DNA from 2 places in the Priestia sp. YIM B13490 genome. Region 1 is predicted to be linked to the other one. Evidence: predicted binding sites of a transcription regulator. Region 1 holds the regulator's gene; the other holds the start of a gene.

What was found. Region 1 encodes NrdR, which represses ribonucleotide reductase genes. Its sites were predicted from a motif close to AACACNATATATNGTGTT; they were not measured.
Region 2: a site for NrdR is predicted at 3,079-3,096, ahead of ACFX4R_RS16440 (vitamin B12-dependent ribonucleotide reductase). Genes of this name have one in related genera too.

Annotation. Positions count from the first base shown of each region.
Region 1 is NZ_JBHZOT010000004.1:228,928-237,323, forward strand. It holds gene dnaI (primosomal protein DnaI) at 1-857, opposite strand, end outside; gene ACFX4R_RS15530 (replication initiation and membrane attachment family protein) at 890-2,317, opposite strand; gene nrdR (transcriptional regulator NrdR) at 2,390-2,851, opposite strand; gene ACFX4R_RS15540 (hypothetical protein) at 3,095-3,481, opposite strand; gene speD (adenosylmethionine decarboxylase) at 3,575-3,955, opposite strand; gene ACFX4R_RS15550 (glyceraldehyde-3-phosphate dehydrogenase) at 4,378-5,409, opposite strand; gene coaE (dephospho-CoA kinase) at 5,628-6,224, opposite strand; gene ytaF (sporulation membrane protein YtaF) at 6,248-6,877, opposite strand; gene mutM (DNA-formamidopyrimidine glycosylase) at 6,938-7,771, opposite strand; gene polA (DNA polymerase I) at 7,793-8,396, opposite strand, start outside.
Region 2 is NZ_JBHZOT010000005.1:30,184-38,579, forward strand. It holds gene gcvPB (aminomethyl-transferring glycine dehydrogenase subunit GcvPB) at 1-1,403, shown strand, start outside; gene ACFX4R_RS16430 (rhodanese-like domain-containing protein) at 1,448-1,831, opposite strand; gene ACFX4R_RS16435 (lipoate--protein ligase family protein) at 2,062-2,895, shown strand; gene ACFX4R_RS16440 (vitamin B12-dependent ribonucleotide reductase) at 3,207-5,765, shown strand; gene mntR (transcriptional regulator MntR) at 6,050-6,481, shown strand; gene ACFX4R_RS16450 (patatin-like phospholipase family protein) at 6,584-7,465, shown strand; gene ACFX4R_RS16455 (SA1362 family protein) at 7,496-7,894, opposite strand; gene ACFX4R_RS16460 (DUF1385 domain-containing protein) at 7,943-8,396, opposite strand, start outside.

The DNA of each region.
Region 1 (8,396 bases):
GCTTTGAGCTCTTCCTGCTCGCCTCTTTGGGTATAAGTCAAATGATGTTGTAGCTCTTTAAAATTTAAATTCGAGCTGAAAAATGTCGGCAAATTTTCGAGCATACGGAATTGTAAAATGGTTCCGAGCACATCGTCTCGCATCCAGCTCGTTACGGATTCTGCTCCGAGATCATCAAGCATAAGAACCGGTACTTTTTTGACATACTCTATTTTCTCATTGAAACTTTGATCTTGAAACGAACCTTTTAACTCACGTAAAAACTCAGGGACATACAGAATGGTAGATTTCACTTTCTTTTCAGCTAACGCATTGGCAATTGCTCCAAGAAAATACGTTTTCCCCACACCAAACGAACCATGTAAATATAAAGCTTTCATTTTCTTATTCGGCTCATATTCTCGCACAAAATCTCTTACTAGTTTAATGGCTTCAAATCTTCCCTGCTCAATTTCAATATCAGACATTGTTGCCTGTAAAATTTCTTTAGGCACGTACATACACTGAATAAAAGATTCTTGTTCTTTTCGCTCATCTTCTTGTACTTTTCTAGGACAGCGTTCATACTGTAAATCAATATTACGGCCTTTTACAACCAGCTGAGGGTGGTATCCTTTCACCATGTTGACACAGCTTTGCAGAGAAGGACACTTGTCACAGCATTTGCTTTGATCGATAAATTCATGCATCTTCATCAGACCTCGGTCAACCATTTGCTCATCTAACTCATGGCGATGCTCTTGCAAAAATGTTTTGACTTCAGGATTAGACAGGATACTGTTTCTTAATGCTTCTAAGCGTGCTTTAAAATCCTTTTTGTTCACTAACTGATTTAGTGAATCATTGATAGGCTTCATCTTTTTCACCTCATCTCTATCATACCTGCTTTTTATTCTTTATGCTTTTGTTTTAGCTCTTGATCTAACTGCTTGAGCTCTTCTTGTAGCTTTCGTTTTTCTTCTTCAAATCCGTCCACTTCTTTTGAAGGCTGCTTTTTCTCTTCTTTTTCTTCATCGCTCAGCCACTCTGGCACCATTTCTTTACGCACAATTTTTCGTCCAGCCGTTTTTTTATTTTGCTTTGCTTCGGTCCAATTCTGATATTCTTTCTGTTCATTTTTAGCTAAATTCATGGCATCTTGAACAGTTTGTACCTTTTTGCGCGCCCAGTGTCCAGCAATTTTCTCTACATAGCTCTTAGATAATTTCATATCGGATCTCAGCATCACGTAGTAAATTAGAACATTTACTACCCCTGGTGAAAGCTTTTGGTTAAACATCACTTCTTCGATCATTTGCAAATCTGCTTTTGAAGGCTCTGCTCCCCCGGAAAACTCGATCAAAAGCTGTCGAGGAGAAGTCACTTCAAGCTGTTGAATGAGCTGCTCTTCCTTTGTCTGCGGCTGCTTTTCCTGCATGGTACGAAGCATAGGCGGCTGAATTTGTTCGCTTAGATTTGGAAGTGCTTCTCCATTTTCAAATTGGTAAAAGGACTGTGCTGCTTTTCTAAGCAATTCAATATCAACTTGATCGTTCTCATTTAGCGAATCGAGCACCACATTTTTCATTTGAAGAGGATCGATACCGTATAAAAAGGCTAGCTTTTCAATCGCTTGTTTTACTTTAGATGTAATAGACCTTTTCGAAATCATTGAATCTGTTAGACCTGCTAAAAATAAATCAAAATCAAAGGAATCCGGGCTCATCTCAATAGAAGCGCGTTTGGAGGAATCCACAAAGTCCGTTTGAGCATCAGGAGAAAATACATCCTTGCTTTCAGACTGAAAACTTGGAGCCAGCTCCGTTGCTTTAACTGATTTAAATACATCGTTAAATGAATGCGTCACATCTTTGAACAATTGCTCATCGACGAGTGAATCTGAAAAATAATTTTTTACTTTTTGAAAGATAGATTTTCCGAGTCGGTTATATAAATATACATTTAACACGCCGTCGTTAAAAAACTGATGGGGCGTCAGAGGAGGAATGAGCTCATAAATGAACACACGAACATCATCTTCTTCCTTAATATATGTTTTTAACAAACCAATGCCTTCTAATTTTAACCGCTCATGGTAAATAGCTTTCAAATTAATTTGCATCATTGACATTAGATGATGATGCGTAGACTCTTTCCCCCATAAACGATCTTGTTCCAGCTCGCTCCATAACGTCATATACAGACCAAAGCACGTTGTACCCACCAACGGCTGATAGAGCATGGTTAAAATCTTTCGGTCGTATTCCTGCAGTATGCCGTTCGAACGAACAACATAACGATCGACCGGTATCATTTCTTTCCAATGTTGTTCTTTCATGTCGTTCCCTACCTACTTTTAAAGTAATAGAAATGACAAAAAAAGAGCCTAAAGAATACTTCAATAGCTCTTTTACAGTCGTTCCTTCTTAATTAAATCTTTTAATTCATCAATAAATACATTGATGTCTTTAAATTGTCGGTATACAGAAGCAAATCGAACATAAGAGACTTCATCGATAGCAGCTAATCGCTCCATCACCATTTCTCCTACAACATCTGACTGCACCTCTGATGTACCCTGACTGCGCAGCTCTGTTTCAATATCGTGTACCGTATCTTCTAATTGTTTTAAGCTTACTTGGCGTTTTTCACACGCCTTAATTAACCCTCGAAGGATTTTGTCTTTGCTGAACTCTTCTCTCGCTCCATCTTTTTTTACAACAATTAACGGAAGTTCTTCTACTTTCTCAAAAGTTGTAAAACGATAGTGACACTCTTCGCATTCACGTCTTCTACGAATAGAGCGGCCTTCTTCTACAGGGCGCGAGTCCAGCACTCTCGTTCCATTGTAATGACAGGATGGGCACTTCATATTCTCAGCTCCAATAATAAACCTTGTTTTTCTTTTTATTTTCTCTTATATAAGTTAATTTCCATCTATGTTAGCCGGCTATTCGCCATTTATTATGATTTTTATCATCATTTCCTTTAACAAACACGATGCTGTATTAAAGGATTTGCTTTATTCCATCTTATAGAAAACAAGGCTTGAATACAAGTAAAGGAAAAGGAATTTCCCCATTTTATTTCCTGAAATTCAAAAATGATAAGGAACTTACGAAGAAAGAGGAATGAGTTTTTGATCAAAGCTCTTATAAAGCGTACGTACAAGTTCTTTACTAAAACCAAAATCAACCGGCACCACTTTTGATTCTGTTGTAGCAGAAAAATCGATAGCGGTTTCAAGAGGACGTACGTTAATAATGGTAATCACAACAAAAGCTTTTCTTCCTTTTACAACGTTTAAGCTAATCTCTCCTCGCTCTTCATATGCAGCAAGTATCTCTATCCCTTGCATGTGCTTCAACATTTCATGAACTTGCTTAAATGCATTCCCAGCTGTTGTTTTGTAATAATGCGTTTTTAGAGTCGGATCTGAATGGTAATCGCTTGTTTCCACATGATTAGAAAATAAAGATTTAACTGCTTGTACTACCCCCATGTTGTTATCCCCTTTGTTTTTGCGTATTAAAAATTTATATACTAAAAAGAGGTGTGTAATACACCTCTTAACTTACGTAATCAATCGACACTATTAAAGTGCATTCGCTTTAGTTTGTTTTACCTGAACAGGACCCATTCCACGTGGCAATTCAATTGTTTCACGTGTCTGTGCACTTAGAGCATCTGCAATATAATCTGCTGCGATTGTAGGATCTAAATGACCACAAGTATAAACATCGATACTTGCATAACCATGCTCTGGGAAGCTGTGAATCGTTAAATGTGATTCTGAAATAATAACAACGCCACTTACACCTTGAGGTGCAAATTTATGGAACGCTACTTCGCGAACTTCCGCACCGGATTTTAAAGCTGCATCAACAAACGTTTTTTCAATATAATCAATATCATTTAACTTATCGAAATCGCATCCCCATAATTCTGAGATGACATGACGACCCATTGTTTCCATAATGATATTTCCCCCTTTAACAATTTTTAATCGTTAAACATGAAGTTCTTTCGCCATATAGCATGTTAACTACCACGGGGGAAAGTTAGTCCAAAGAGGTCCTAACCCTTTAAGTAGCCACATCACCGAAAGGTACACAAGAAGTTCACGAAACATAGTATACTTTGTTTACATTTATTTTGCAATACGTGTTTTGATTTTATTAAAGATTGTTCTTGCAGATAGACCTATACAAATTACCCCTGTATTCTCGTGAGACAGTGTGTAAAAGCTGCTAAACGACTATTAATTTTTTATTAAAATTGAGGAAAATAAACACCCCTTTGCATGCTTATCTTATTGCTTTTCCCTATTCTTTTGGATAAAAACAAAAAAAACAGGGCGACAGCTCCCTGTTTTTTTAAAAGCAATCAATAGCTTTCTTAGCTTACTCTTATTTTTGATCCATTACGCATTTCTGCAGCAATATATCTTACCAAATCGACTACGCGCTGAGAGTAGCCCCACTCGTTATCGTACCAAGCTAACACTTTAATTTTATGATCTTCCATTACGATTGTGGATAGTCCATCTACAATAGCTGAATGAGGATTTGTATTAAAGTCAATTGATACGAGTGGTTCCATTGTTAAATTTAAAATATTCTTTAATGGTCCTTCAGCAGCTTTAATAAACGCTAAATTAACATCTTCCATCGTCACAGATTTCCTTACATCCACAACTAAATCGACAAGCGATACGTTCGGCGTTGGCACACGAAGCGCCATCCCATGAAGTTTTCCTTTTAAATGAGGAAGAACTAATGAAAGTGCCTTGGCTGCTCCAGTGGTTGTAGGAATAATTGATTGAGCACACGCACGGGCTCTTCGCAAATCTTTATGCGGATTATCGATATTCTTTTGATCATTTGTATATGCATGAACGGTCGTCATTAAACCGTTTTCAATTGTGAACGCTTCGTCTAGTACCTTGACAACTGGAGCTAGACAATTTGTCGTACAAGAGGCATTGGAAATAATGTTATGCTGATTCACATCAAACTCTCGTTCGTTTACGCCCATCACAATGGTGATATCTTCTTGTTTACCCGGTGCCGTTAAGACAACTTTTTTCGCACCTGCTTCAATATGTAACTGCGCTTTTTCTCTTGAATTAAATTTTCCCGTTGCTTCAACAACTAGATCAATCCCAAGCTCTTTCCAAGGCAAATTCAGCGGATCACGTGAATTTAATAGCTGAATTCTTTTACCGTTAACAATCAGCGCATCATCATCACATTTGACATCTCCATTAAATGCTCCGTGTATAGAGTCATATTTGATTAAATGTGCTAACGTTTCTGCTGGATAAGATGCATTTATTGCAATAATATCCAAATTTTCCTCTGTAATCGCTGTGCGAAACACCATTCTTCCTATTCTCCCAAAACCATTAATGGCAATACGTGCTTTCATGGCTATACCCCTCTCTATATGTGTTATACTATTTAACTTTTTATATTGAATAGTATAACATAAATATTTAAAAAGTGAATAATATTAATTTTTTTTAATAAATTATTTTAATTGAGTTTTACTATATGTATATAGCGAGAACAGATATTTAACACATTCTTTTTTAGAAGCCCTTAAATATTCCCAATAAAAAAAGAGTGAATGCAATCATTCACTCTTTAATCTAGCCATAGGGCTAATATACTTAAAAGCTGTTGTTTTGTTTCTTCCACAGGACCGTTGTTATTGATCACCGCATCGGCTAAGGCTACTTTTTGAATCAATGGCAGCTGTGCATGGATACGCGCATAGGCATCCTCCGCCGAGAGGTTATTACGCGACTTTAACCTTTCTAGCTGCACAGACTCATCGACATATACAACTACTACTTTATCGACTAAATGTGTCAAATCGCTTTCAAACAGCAGCGGAATATCTAATACAACGGCTTCGTAACCTTCCTCTATATAGCTTTCCTTTTGAGAAAGCATTTCTTTTCTTACGGCAGGATGTACAATTGCATTCAACTTTTTACGTTCTTCCTCTTGATAAAACACAATTTCCCCTAAAGCCGCTCGATTGATCTCCGCGTTCTCGTGAAGAATAGAACGGCCGAACGTCTCGACAATTTGTTTGTATGCTTCTTTTCCTGGTTCTACGACTTCTTTTGCAATGTGATCAGCGTCGATTACTGGAATATTGATATCTCGTAGCATTCCGGTTACCGTGCTTTTCCCGCTTGCAATTCCGCCTGTTAATCCAATTACAATTGACATTGGCCTCTCCTTTATCTCTTTATTTAAAATCTAAAAATACCTAAAATAATGAGCAGAACTCCTGGTACAAATGAGAACATTTTCATCCATGATAAACGTGAAAAAACCTTGCCAAATTGTATGCCCGCACTTAAAAAAAGAGAACTCATAAGAGCTACAGCAATTGCTAGAGCATACGGCGAATAACCTAATAAAGCCGCTCCAAACCCCGCTCCAAATGCATCAAGAGATAATGCAATTCCAAGTATAAATGCTTCAATACCATTGATGGAACCTGAATTATCTAAATCTGCTGCAATTGGCTTTTTTAATACGTTAATGACTAGGCCAATTGACTTAATTTCAATTTTTACTAATGTTTTTTCTTCTTTTACTCGAGGTGAATCTGCCGGACAAAAAAACTGGTATAAAATCCACATCCCAAGCAGAACAAGAATACCTCCGCCTACTTTATTTAGTACATCCACTGAAAATAGATGCGTAAGTACTTTTCCTAAAAACATAGAAAACATTAAAGAAAATGCTGAGCAACATGAAATAATAAAAATGGATTTCAGCGGGATTTTCACCTTTCGAAGTCCGTATGTCAGGCCAACACTAAAGCTGTCAAGACTTACGGCAAAAGCAAGAATAAGTAAAGAAAATGTTATCATGATGAGAGGACTCCTTTCCTTTCTGTCTATACGTAGTATATGAAAGGAGCCCATCCATTGTTATTTTTTATCCGGCTGACAATTTGGGCAGATATGTGTTCCTCTACCGCCTACAACAAATTTTTCAATTGGGGTACCGCACATTTTACAGGATTCGCCTTTTCTTCCGTACACATAAAGCTGCTGCTGAAACATGCCTATTTGTCCCTGTGTGTTTACATACGTGCGAATGGTGCTGCCTCCTTGTTTCACAGCTTCTTGAAGAGTCGCTACAATTTCTTCGTACAATTTTTCATACTCTTCGTCTGTTAATTGGCTGGCCACTCGTTCAGGATGAATCCCTGCGCGAAACAGTGCTTCATCTACATAAATATTTCCAAGGCCAACCACGACATTTTGATCGAGTAAAACCGGCTTGATTTTTCGAGAGGTTTTGCCGATTCTCATTTTTAATTGACTAGGATTAAATGTTTCGTCAAACGGTTCAGGTCCAAGGCCAATAAGAGGAGGAAACAGATCTTCCTCTCCCTTTTTAAATAAGTGCATAGTACCAAACTTCCTTACATCCCGGTATCGCAATTCCGTTCCATCCGTGAAGTGAAAAAAGACGTGTACATGCTTATCTGGTTCTTCTGCATTCTCATGGAGAGCATATTTCCCTTCCATACGCAAATGAGAAACCATCGTATAATCATCGAGCACAATTTTCAAAAATTTACCTCTGCGTTCAACATCTCGAATGGTTTGTCCAACAAGCGCATCACAAAACTGTTCAACTTGTTCAGGACGTTTGATAATATTAGGCCATTTAACTGTTACACGCTCAATGGTCTTTCCACTGGCTAATTCAATTAACGTACGTCTGACGGTTTCAACTTCTGGTAATTCTGGCACGTTTGTCACATCCTTTTTCCACTACTTTGCTTCGTACCAAGTCTTTCCGTAAGAATAATCTACTTTCAACGGAACTTCTAACTCTAAAGCGTTCTCCATTACTTCTGGTACGATTTTCTCTAAAATTTTAATTTCTTCTTCTGGGGCTTCAAAAATCAGCTCATCGTGTACTTGAAGCAGCAGCTTAGCCTGAAGATTTTCATCTTTTAAGCGCTTATCCATTTCAATCATTGCTTTTTTAATAATATCAGCTGCCGTCCCTTGGATAGGCGTATTCATAGCCGTACGCTCAGCGAAGCTGCGGAGGTTAAAATTTCGGCTCGTGATTTCAGGCAAGTAACGTCGGCGGTGCAAGAGCGTTGTTACATATCCCTTTTCTTTTGCATCGCGTACAATCGTATCCATATACTCCTGTACACCAGGGAAGCTTTTTAAATAGCGTTCAATAAAAGTAGCCGCTGCTTTTCTTGTAATTCCTAAACTTTGCGATAAACCGTAATCACTGATGCCATAGACGATTCCAAAGTTAACTGCTTTAGCCTGGCGGCGCATATTGGACGTTACTTCTTCTCTTTCGACGTGGAACACATCCATCGCTGTTTTCGTATGAATATCTAAGTCATGC
Region 2 (8,396 bases), on a different contig from region 1:
ATGTGCCGCAAGTAAATGCTGAAGAACTGCTTGGGAAAGCGTATGTGCGTACCAAAGCTCCTGAGCTTCCTGAAGTATCAGAACTCGATATTATGCGTCATTACACCGCGCTTTCAAAACGAAATCACGGGGTAGACTCAGGGTTTTATCCGCTTGGTTCATGTACGATGAAATATAATCCCAAAGTGAATGAACAAGCAGCACGCATTGCTGGGTTTGCGCATATTCATCCGCTTCAAGATGAGCAAACGGTTCAAGGTGCTCTCGAACTTTTATATGATTTACAAGAGCATTTAACAGAAATTACAGGAATGGATGAAGTAACACTTCAGCCAGCAGCAGGTGCTCACGGCGAGTGGACCGGGCTTATGATGATTCGTGCCTATCATGAAGCAAATGGTGAGACGCAGCGAACAAAAGTCATTGTTCCAGACTCAGCTCACGGAACGAACCCGGCTTCGGCAACAGTTGCGGGATTTGAAACGGTGACGGTAAAATCAAACGAACATGGTTTAGTGGACTTAGAGGATTTACGCCGCGTAGTAGGAGAAGATACAGCCGCGTTAATGTTAACAAACCCAAATACGCTGGGATTATTTGAAGAAGATATTTTAGAAATGGCTGAAATTGTTCACGCAGCAGGTGGAAAGCTTTATTATGATGGTGCAAATTTAAACGCAGTATTAAGTAAAGCCCGTCCTGGAGATATGGGGTTTGACGTTGTTCATTTAAACCTTCATAAAACGTTTACAGGCCCTCATGGAGGAGGCGGTCCTGGCTCTGGTCCGGTAGGGGTAAAAGCAGAGTTAATTCCGTATTTGCCTAAACCAGTGCTTGTGAAAACAGAAGAAGGCTATCACTTTGACTATAACCGTCCTCAGTCAATTGGACGTGTAAAGCCGTTTTACGGCAACTTCGGTATCAACGTTCGCGCTTATACGTATATTCGTTCAATGGGTCCAGACGGCTTAAAAGCTGTGACGGAAAACGCTGTGCTAAATGCCAACTATATGATGCGTCGTTTAGCAGAACACTATGAGCTTCCGTTTGACCGTCACTGTAAGCACGAATTTGTTTTATCTGGAAAACGTCAGAAAAAGCTTGGCGTGCGCACATTGGATATTGCGAAACGACTGCTTGATTTTGGCTATCATCCGCCGACTATCTACTTCCCGCTTATCGTAGAAGAGTGCATGATGATCGAACCAACGGAAACGGAGTCGAAAGAAACGCTAGATGCGTTTATCGATGCGATGATTCAAATTGCAAAAGAAGCAGAAGAAACGCCTGAAGTCGTACAGGAAGCTCCGCATACAACGGTTGTGAAGCGCCTTGATGAAACGCTGGCAGCGAGAAAGCCAGTTCTTCGCTATCAGAAAGAACAGGCTGTTCAAAACGTCTAACAAAAAACCTCGCCCAAAGGCGAGGTTTTTCTATATACATACCATTATTTTTTCTTTTTCACTTTACCGTTCCACATTTTGAAGCCGCCTTTTAAATCATAGATTTCTTGAACACCGTGGCGACGAAGCATTTGTGCTGCGCGTCCTGTGCGCATTCCGCTTTGACAATAGATGTAGACAGGCTGATCTGGACGAAATTCTTTAATGCGCATACGGAACTGTGAAAGAGGAATATTTCGTGCGCCTAAAATATGTCCGTTTTCGAATTCATTCGGTTCACGAATATCAACTAGCTGTGCCTTGCGGTAGCCGCTGCGGAATTCTTCTTCAGTTAACGTTTTCATAATGCGACGTTGGACAAAGAACATAACGACAGAGTATATGATGATTACTCCAAGTAAAATGAGTACTGCTGTAATTGCTGACATGCTGATTCTTCCTTTCTTCGACAAAATCCATACTCTTATTATATAAGTGAATGAAATTAGAAGTAAAGCGATTTTGCCTTGAATCTAGCGGATTTCTTCCCGGAAATGAAAAAACTACCACATTTGAATTCACAGTTTTATGTTGCTCTTTGCTTTTCCTTAGCTCAATCTTTTGGTAGACTAAAAAACGGATTTATTTTTTATATTACATATAGCTGAGGATGAGGTAGATGAAAGCAAAGTGGAGATTTATTGATTCCAACAACCGTTCGCCTTATTACAATATGGCGTTAGATGAAGCGTTATTAGAATGGCATAGTAAAGGAGAAATTCCACCTACGATTCGTTTTTACGGATGGAACCCTCCAACGCTGTCAATCGGTTATTTTCAAAAAGCTGAAAAAGAAATTAACTTTGATAAAGTAAAAGAATTAGGGCTAGGCTTTGTAAGACGTCCAACGGGCGGCAGGGGCGTGCTTCACGATGAAGAGCTTACTTACAGCGTAATTGTATCTGAAGAGTATCCTAACATGCCCAAGACAGTTACAGAGGCATATCGCGTAATCTCTGAAGGTTTACTGGAAGGATTTCGTTCGTTAGGGCTCGAGGCTTATTTTGCTATTCCTCGTTCAGAAGAAGAAAAAAATAGCTTAAAAAACCCTCGTTCGTCCGTGTGCTTTGATGCTCCTTCTTGGTATGAACTAGTTGTAGAGGGCCGCAAGATTGCTGGAAGTGCCCAAACTAGACAAAAAGGAGTTATTCTACAGCACGGCTCTATTCTGTTAGAGATTGATGAAGATAAATTATTCAGTGTGTTTAATTATCCAAATGATCGCGTGAAAGAAAGAATGCAGCGCGCATTTCGTTCTAAAGCGGTAGCCATCAATGCAATTGCGGGCCGCAAAATCTCTATTGAAGAAGCAAAAGAAGCGTTTTATAAAGGATTTGCTTCTGCTCTTGATATCGATTTAGAACCGTATACACTGTCTGAAGAAGAGGAAGCATATGTAGAAGAACTAGCGCGCACAAAGTACGGATCGGATGAATGGAACTTTAAGCGCTAAACGGATGCCCATGGGAAATAGATAAAAGTGCAACTTCTTATAAGTTGCACTTTTTAGTGGGATTTTTAGAAACAATGCTTGGCTAATAGAATACATAGGGAAGAAAAGTCAAACACTTTTTTTACGAAAAAAAAAATATTTCACTTGACACCCTTCTATATGTAGATGTTTGGGGAAGTGTCAAATACTATATATTGAATTCGTCCAAGCCGTGTGGTAAGTTATTGATAGTTGATTGAAAACTTTATTTCCTTTAAAAGGAAATAAAGTTAATAAATTTATAGATGTTCGATAGGTAAGGAGTTGTGAGAATGACTGTTTTGTTAAATCAAAAAGTGAATATGAATGTTGAAAAGCTCAATTCAGATATTGAACGCTTTCCGCAAGTACATCCGATTACACCGGATATGAAGTTGACTCATAAAGGTGTTTCAAGATTGGTAATGTTAGACCGTTATGCGTTTAAAGATACGGAAAAATTAACGTTATCAGAAGGAGATTTTGTTGTTCTAACCGTAAAGGAAGATCCAAAATTTCCAGCACGAGGACTTGGCTATGTGGAAAGCATTAATTTTGAGCAAAAAACCGCTGTTGTCAAGGTAGAAGATGAGTTTAGAGGAGCTTTATCGCCTGAAGAAGCAGAAAACGGATTAATTACTCGTTCTTTAGATGTCATTGAAAAACCTCTAGAAGTCTTCTATGAGCAAATTGCAAAACGTAATGCAACAGGCTTAGCTTCTGTGGAAAAAACAGAAGAAAAGCGCAAAGAGTGGTTTGAAAAGTTCTATCAAGAGCTTGTTCAGCTAAACTTTGTACCAGCTGGCCGCGTTCTTTACGGTGCAGGTGCTGATACGGACGTAACGTACTTCAACTGTTATGTAATGCCTTATGTAAAAGATTCACGTGAAGGTATTTCAGAACACCGCAAACAAGTAATGGAAATCATGAGCCGTGGAGGCGGTGTTGGAACGAATGGTTCAACTCTTCGCCCACGCAACACGCTGGCTCGCGGTGTAAACGGTAAATCATCTGGTTCGGTTTCATGGTTAGATGATATTGCTAAACTGACGCATCTTGTTGAGCAAGGTGGGTCACGTCGTGGGGCCCAAATGATCATGCTTGCCGACTGGCATCCTGACATTGTAGAATTTATTATTTCTAAAATGCAAAACCCTCGCATTTTACGTTTCTTAATTGAAAACACAAATGACGAAATGATTAAAAAACATGCGCAAGATAAATTGAAGTTCACGCCGCTAACAGAGTCTGAAGAAGCGATGTACCAAGGAATCATTAACTATAAACAAATTCCTGGTCTTGGTGGGTTCAGTGAAAAAATCATCAAAGATGCAGAAGAAAAGCTGCAAACAGGCGGAACGTACAGCGTTCATAACTCAGAGTTTTTAACAGGAGCAAACATTTCTGTATGCTTAACAAAAGATTTTATGGATGCTGTTGAAAACGACGGAGAATACGAACTTCGCTTCCCAGACGTAGAAAGCTATTCAAAAGAAGAAATGGCTAACTACAATGAAAACTGGCACGAAGTAGGTGACGTGCGCGAATGGGCAAAACAAGGAAACAAAGTTCGTACGTATCGTACTATCCGTGCAAAAGAGCTATGGAACTTAATTAATATTTGTGCAACGTACTCAGCTGAACCAGGCATTTTCTTCTTTGACAATGCTAATGATATGACAAATGCTCAAGCATATGGTCAGCACGTTGTTGCAACAAATCCATGTGGTGAACAACCACTTGCACCATTTTCTGTCTGCAACTTAGCTGCTGTTAACCTAGCGCAAATGGCAGATAAAGAAACGAAAACTGTTAACTTTGAAAAGTTACGTCAAACGGTTGAGACAGGCGTTAGAATGCAAGATAACGTTATTGATGCAACTCCTTATTTCTTAAAAGAAAACCAAAAGCAAGCGCTTGGCGAACGCCGCGTTGGCCTTGGTGTAATGGGTCTTCACGATCTTCTTATTTATTGTGAAACAGAGTACGGCTCTGACAAAGGCAATGAGTTAGTAGATAAAGTGTTTGAAACAATTGCAACGACGGCTTACCGCGCGTCTGTAGAGCTTGGAAAAGAAAAAGGAAGCTTCCCGTTCTTAGTAGGCGAAACAGATGCTGAAACGGCTTCTTTACGTGAAGCATTCACAAATACAGGCTTCATGAAAAAAATGCCTGAAGATATTCGTGAAAACATTAAAGAGAACGGTATCCGAAACTCTCATTTATTAACAGTAGCGCCAACAGGCAGTACTGGAACAATGGTTGGAGTATCAACGGGTCTTGAACCTTATTTCTCATTCTCATACTTCCGAAGCGGCCGTTTAGGTAAATTTATTGAAGTAAAAGCTGATATCGTTCAAGAGTATTTAGATCAGCATCCAGAAGCAGATCCAAACAACCTTCCTGAATGGTTCATTTCAGCTATGGAACTTGCACCACAAGCTCACGCGGATGTGCAATGTGTGATTCAGCGCTGGATTGACAGTTCAATTAGTAAAACAGTAAACGCTCCTCGCGGTTACACGGTAGAGCAAGTTCAAAAAGTGTACGAGCGTCTGTATAAAGGCGGAGCAAAAGGCGGTACGGTGTACGTAGACGGCAGCCGTGATGCACAAGTCTTAACGCTAAAAGCAGAAGAAAATACGTTTGATGAAGAAATTGAAGCGCCAAAAGAAGAAACGAAACCGCACGTTGTGTTAGTTGATACAATTAATGAAATTCGTTCAACTGATGTAACAATCGGTTCTGAAGTAGGTAATACGTGTCCGGTTTGCCGTCAAGGAACGGTAGAAGAAATGGGCGGATGCAACACATGTACAAACTGTGGTGCACAGCTGAAATGCGGCCTTTAATTTTGAATATGATTGACTAGTAAAAGCTGACTCAAACGAGTCAGCTTTTATTATGTATAAAAATGGGGCATAAATAAGAAGCGAGATCGAACGGTTCTTGTATTTGAATAAGCATTGTAGTATGATTTTAATTGAATGTCTTTTATCCAGTTTTATCTTATGACATCGCTTTATTTACACGTTTTTTTCACATAGATTATCAAACATGAACACGATATCACTATAAGAAACAGACATTTATGACTTATTATTAGCAATACATAATATTAATTGGGGGAGATTTCATGCCTACACCGAGTATGGAAGATTATATTGAACAAATATATATGCTAATTGAAGATAAAGGATACGCTCGAGTGTCTGATATTGCTGATGCATTGGCGGTTCACCCCTCATCTGTAACGAAGATGGTTCAAAAGCTAGACAAAGATGAGTACTTAATTTATGAAAAATATCGAGGCCTTGTTTTAACAGCTAAGGGGCAGAAGATTGGAAAACGTCTTGTTTATCGCCACGAGCTTTTAGAGCAGCTGCTGCGCATCATTGGCGTAGATGAGAAAAATATTTATGATGACGTAGAAGGAATTGAACATCATTTAAGCTGGAATTCCATTGATCGAATTGGAGATTTGGTTCAATACTTTGAAGAAAATCATAACCGTATTCAAGATCTTCGCAATGTACAAAAACGAAATGAAGAAGAACAAAAATTATAAGAAAAAAGCAGCGGCCAATAGCGTCACTGCTTTTTTTCTTTTTATCATAACTTGTTGCTGAGTCGACTACAAATGTAGAGTGGGTAGTTTGGAGGAGAGGCTGTGTACGTCGACGGAGTGTTTTCAGGTGGCGGTATTAAAGGGCTTGCACTGATTGGCGCGTTACAAGCTCTAGAAGAAAAAGGCTTGATCTTTCGGCGGTTAGCCGGAACGAGTGCGGGTTCCATTATTTGTGCATTTGTAGCAGCCGGTTATACAAGTGAAGAAATTGTTGAAATGATGAATGAAATTGAGTTATCGTCTTTTTTAGATCAAAGAATGTCTTTTTTACCATCAAGCTTGACAAAGTGGCTGTTTTTATATTGGAAAATGGGATTATATAAAGGAGAAAGGCTTGAAAAGTGGATTGCTGAAAAATTGCGGAGCAGAGGAATTCGTACATTTGCTGATTTGCCTGATCAGTCGCTGCGTATTATTGCTTCAGATTTGACCAACAGTACGATGCTTGTTCTTCCAGATGATTTGCCTAAATATCAAATCGACCCGAATCGCTTTTCTGTAGCAAGAGCCGTTCGAATGAGCTGCAGCATTCCATATTTTTTTGAGCCGGTTAAATTAAAATCTACCCCAAGCAGTTTAATAGTTGACGGGGGCGTGTTAAGCAACTTTCCAATTTTTCTGTTTGATGATGATAAAAGTCTTAAGAAACGACCGGTAATTGGGGTGAAGCTGAGCCCGAAGGACGAAGAAAGGGAACGGAATAAAATTAAGAATGCCGTTGGTTTATTCAGTGCGCTTTTTGAGACGATGAAAGATGCGCACGATGCAAGACATATTTCAAAACGTCACGAAAAAAATATTATCTTTTTACCTGTTAATCAAGTTTTTGCGACAGAATTTACCCTCACAGAAGAACGGAAGGAAGAGCTGATTGCGTTTGGTAAAAAGCGTACAAGGGCATTTTTGAAAAAATGGTGCTATTAAAAAAACAAGGAGGTTTTTCTCCTTGTTTTTTTAAAAGAATGCTCTATTTTTCTTTTTTCCTTTTTTACCTTCGATGACGGTCAAGTGTGAGTTGTTTTTCTTTTTCTTTAGCGGTTTCGTTGATTTGGATACCGGGCGCTTATTTGAGCTTCGGTACGTATGCATATCAACTTTGTTGCTTCCTCGCTCTTTTTCTTTTTGACGCAGTTTTGATTGTTTTACTGCGCGCACATAGCCTCTATCTTGACCTTTTGTCTGAGAAGGGCGGAGAATAAACCGATAAACTAAGTAAAACAAAATGATAAACAGAAAAATATAACCTGCTTGACGTAATAAAACAGCTGGATCTGTAATCAACGTAAATGCAAAGCCAATGACTCCTAACCCGATTAGACCATATACAAGTGGTTTCACGAATGGACGTCTCATTTTGTTCACCTCCTAAAATAGTAAAAAAAGAAAGCAAAACGGTGTGGATTAGACAACTTGTTCGTCAGTGGTAGAAGAAAGTTCATTTTCAACGCGTAAAAGTTCTTTAAATGAAGCAATCGCAACTTCAACTTGATCATCTTTTGGTTCTTTGGTTGTTAAAAGCTGAAGCCATAAACCGGGATAACCTAAAAAGCGAAGAAGAGGGACATGACGAACTTTATTGGTTAACTGTAACACTTCAAATGATAAACCAAGGACAACTGGGATTAATGCAAGGCGATCCACAATTCGTAACCAAAGAGGATCCGTTGGAACGAGTAGGTAGACAAACATTCCTACAACTACGGTAAAGAGGATAAAGCTACTTCCGCAGCGATAATGAAGTCGAGATTGTGCTTGCACGGCTTCTACCGTAAGTTCAGCATTGTTTTCATATGCATTAATGACCTTGTGTTCTGCTCCATGATATTGAAACACCCGTTTAATAAGTGGCGTTTGT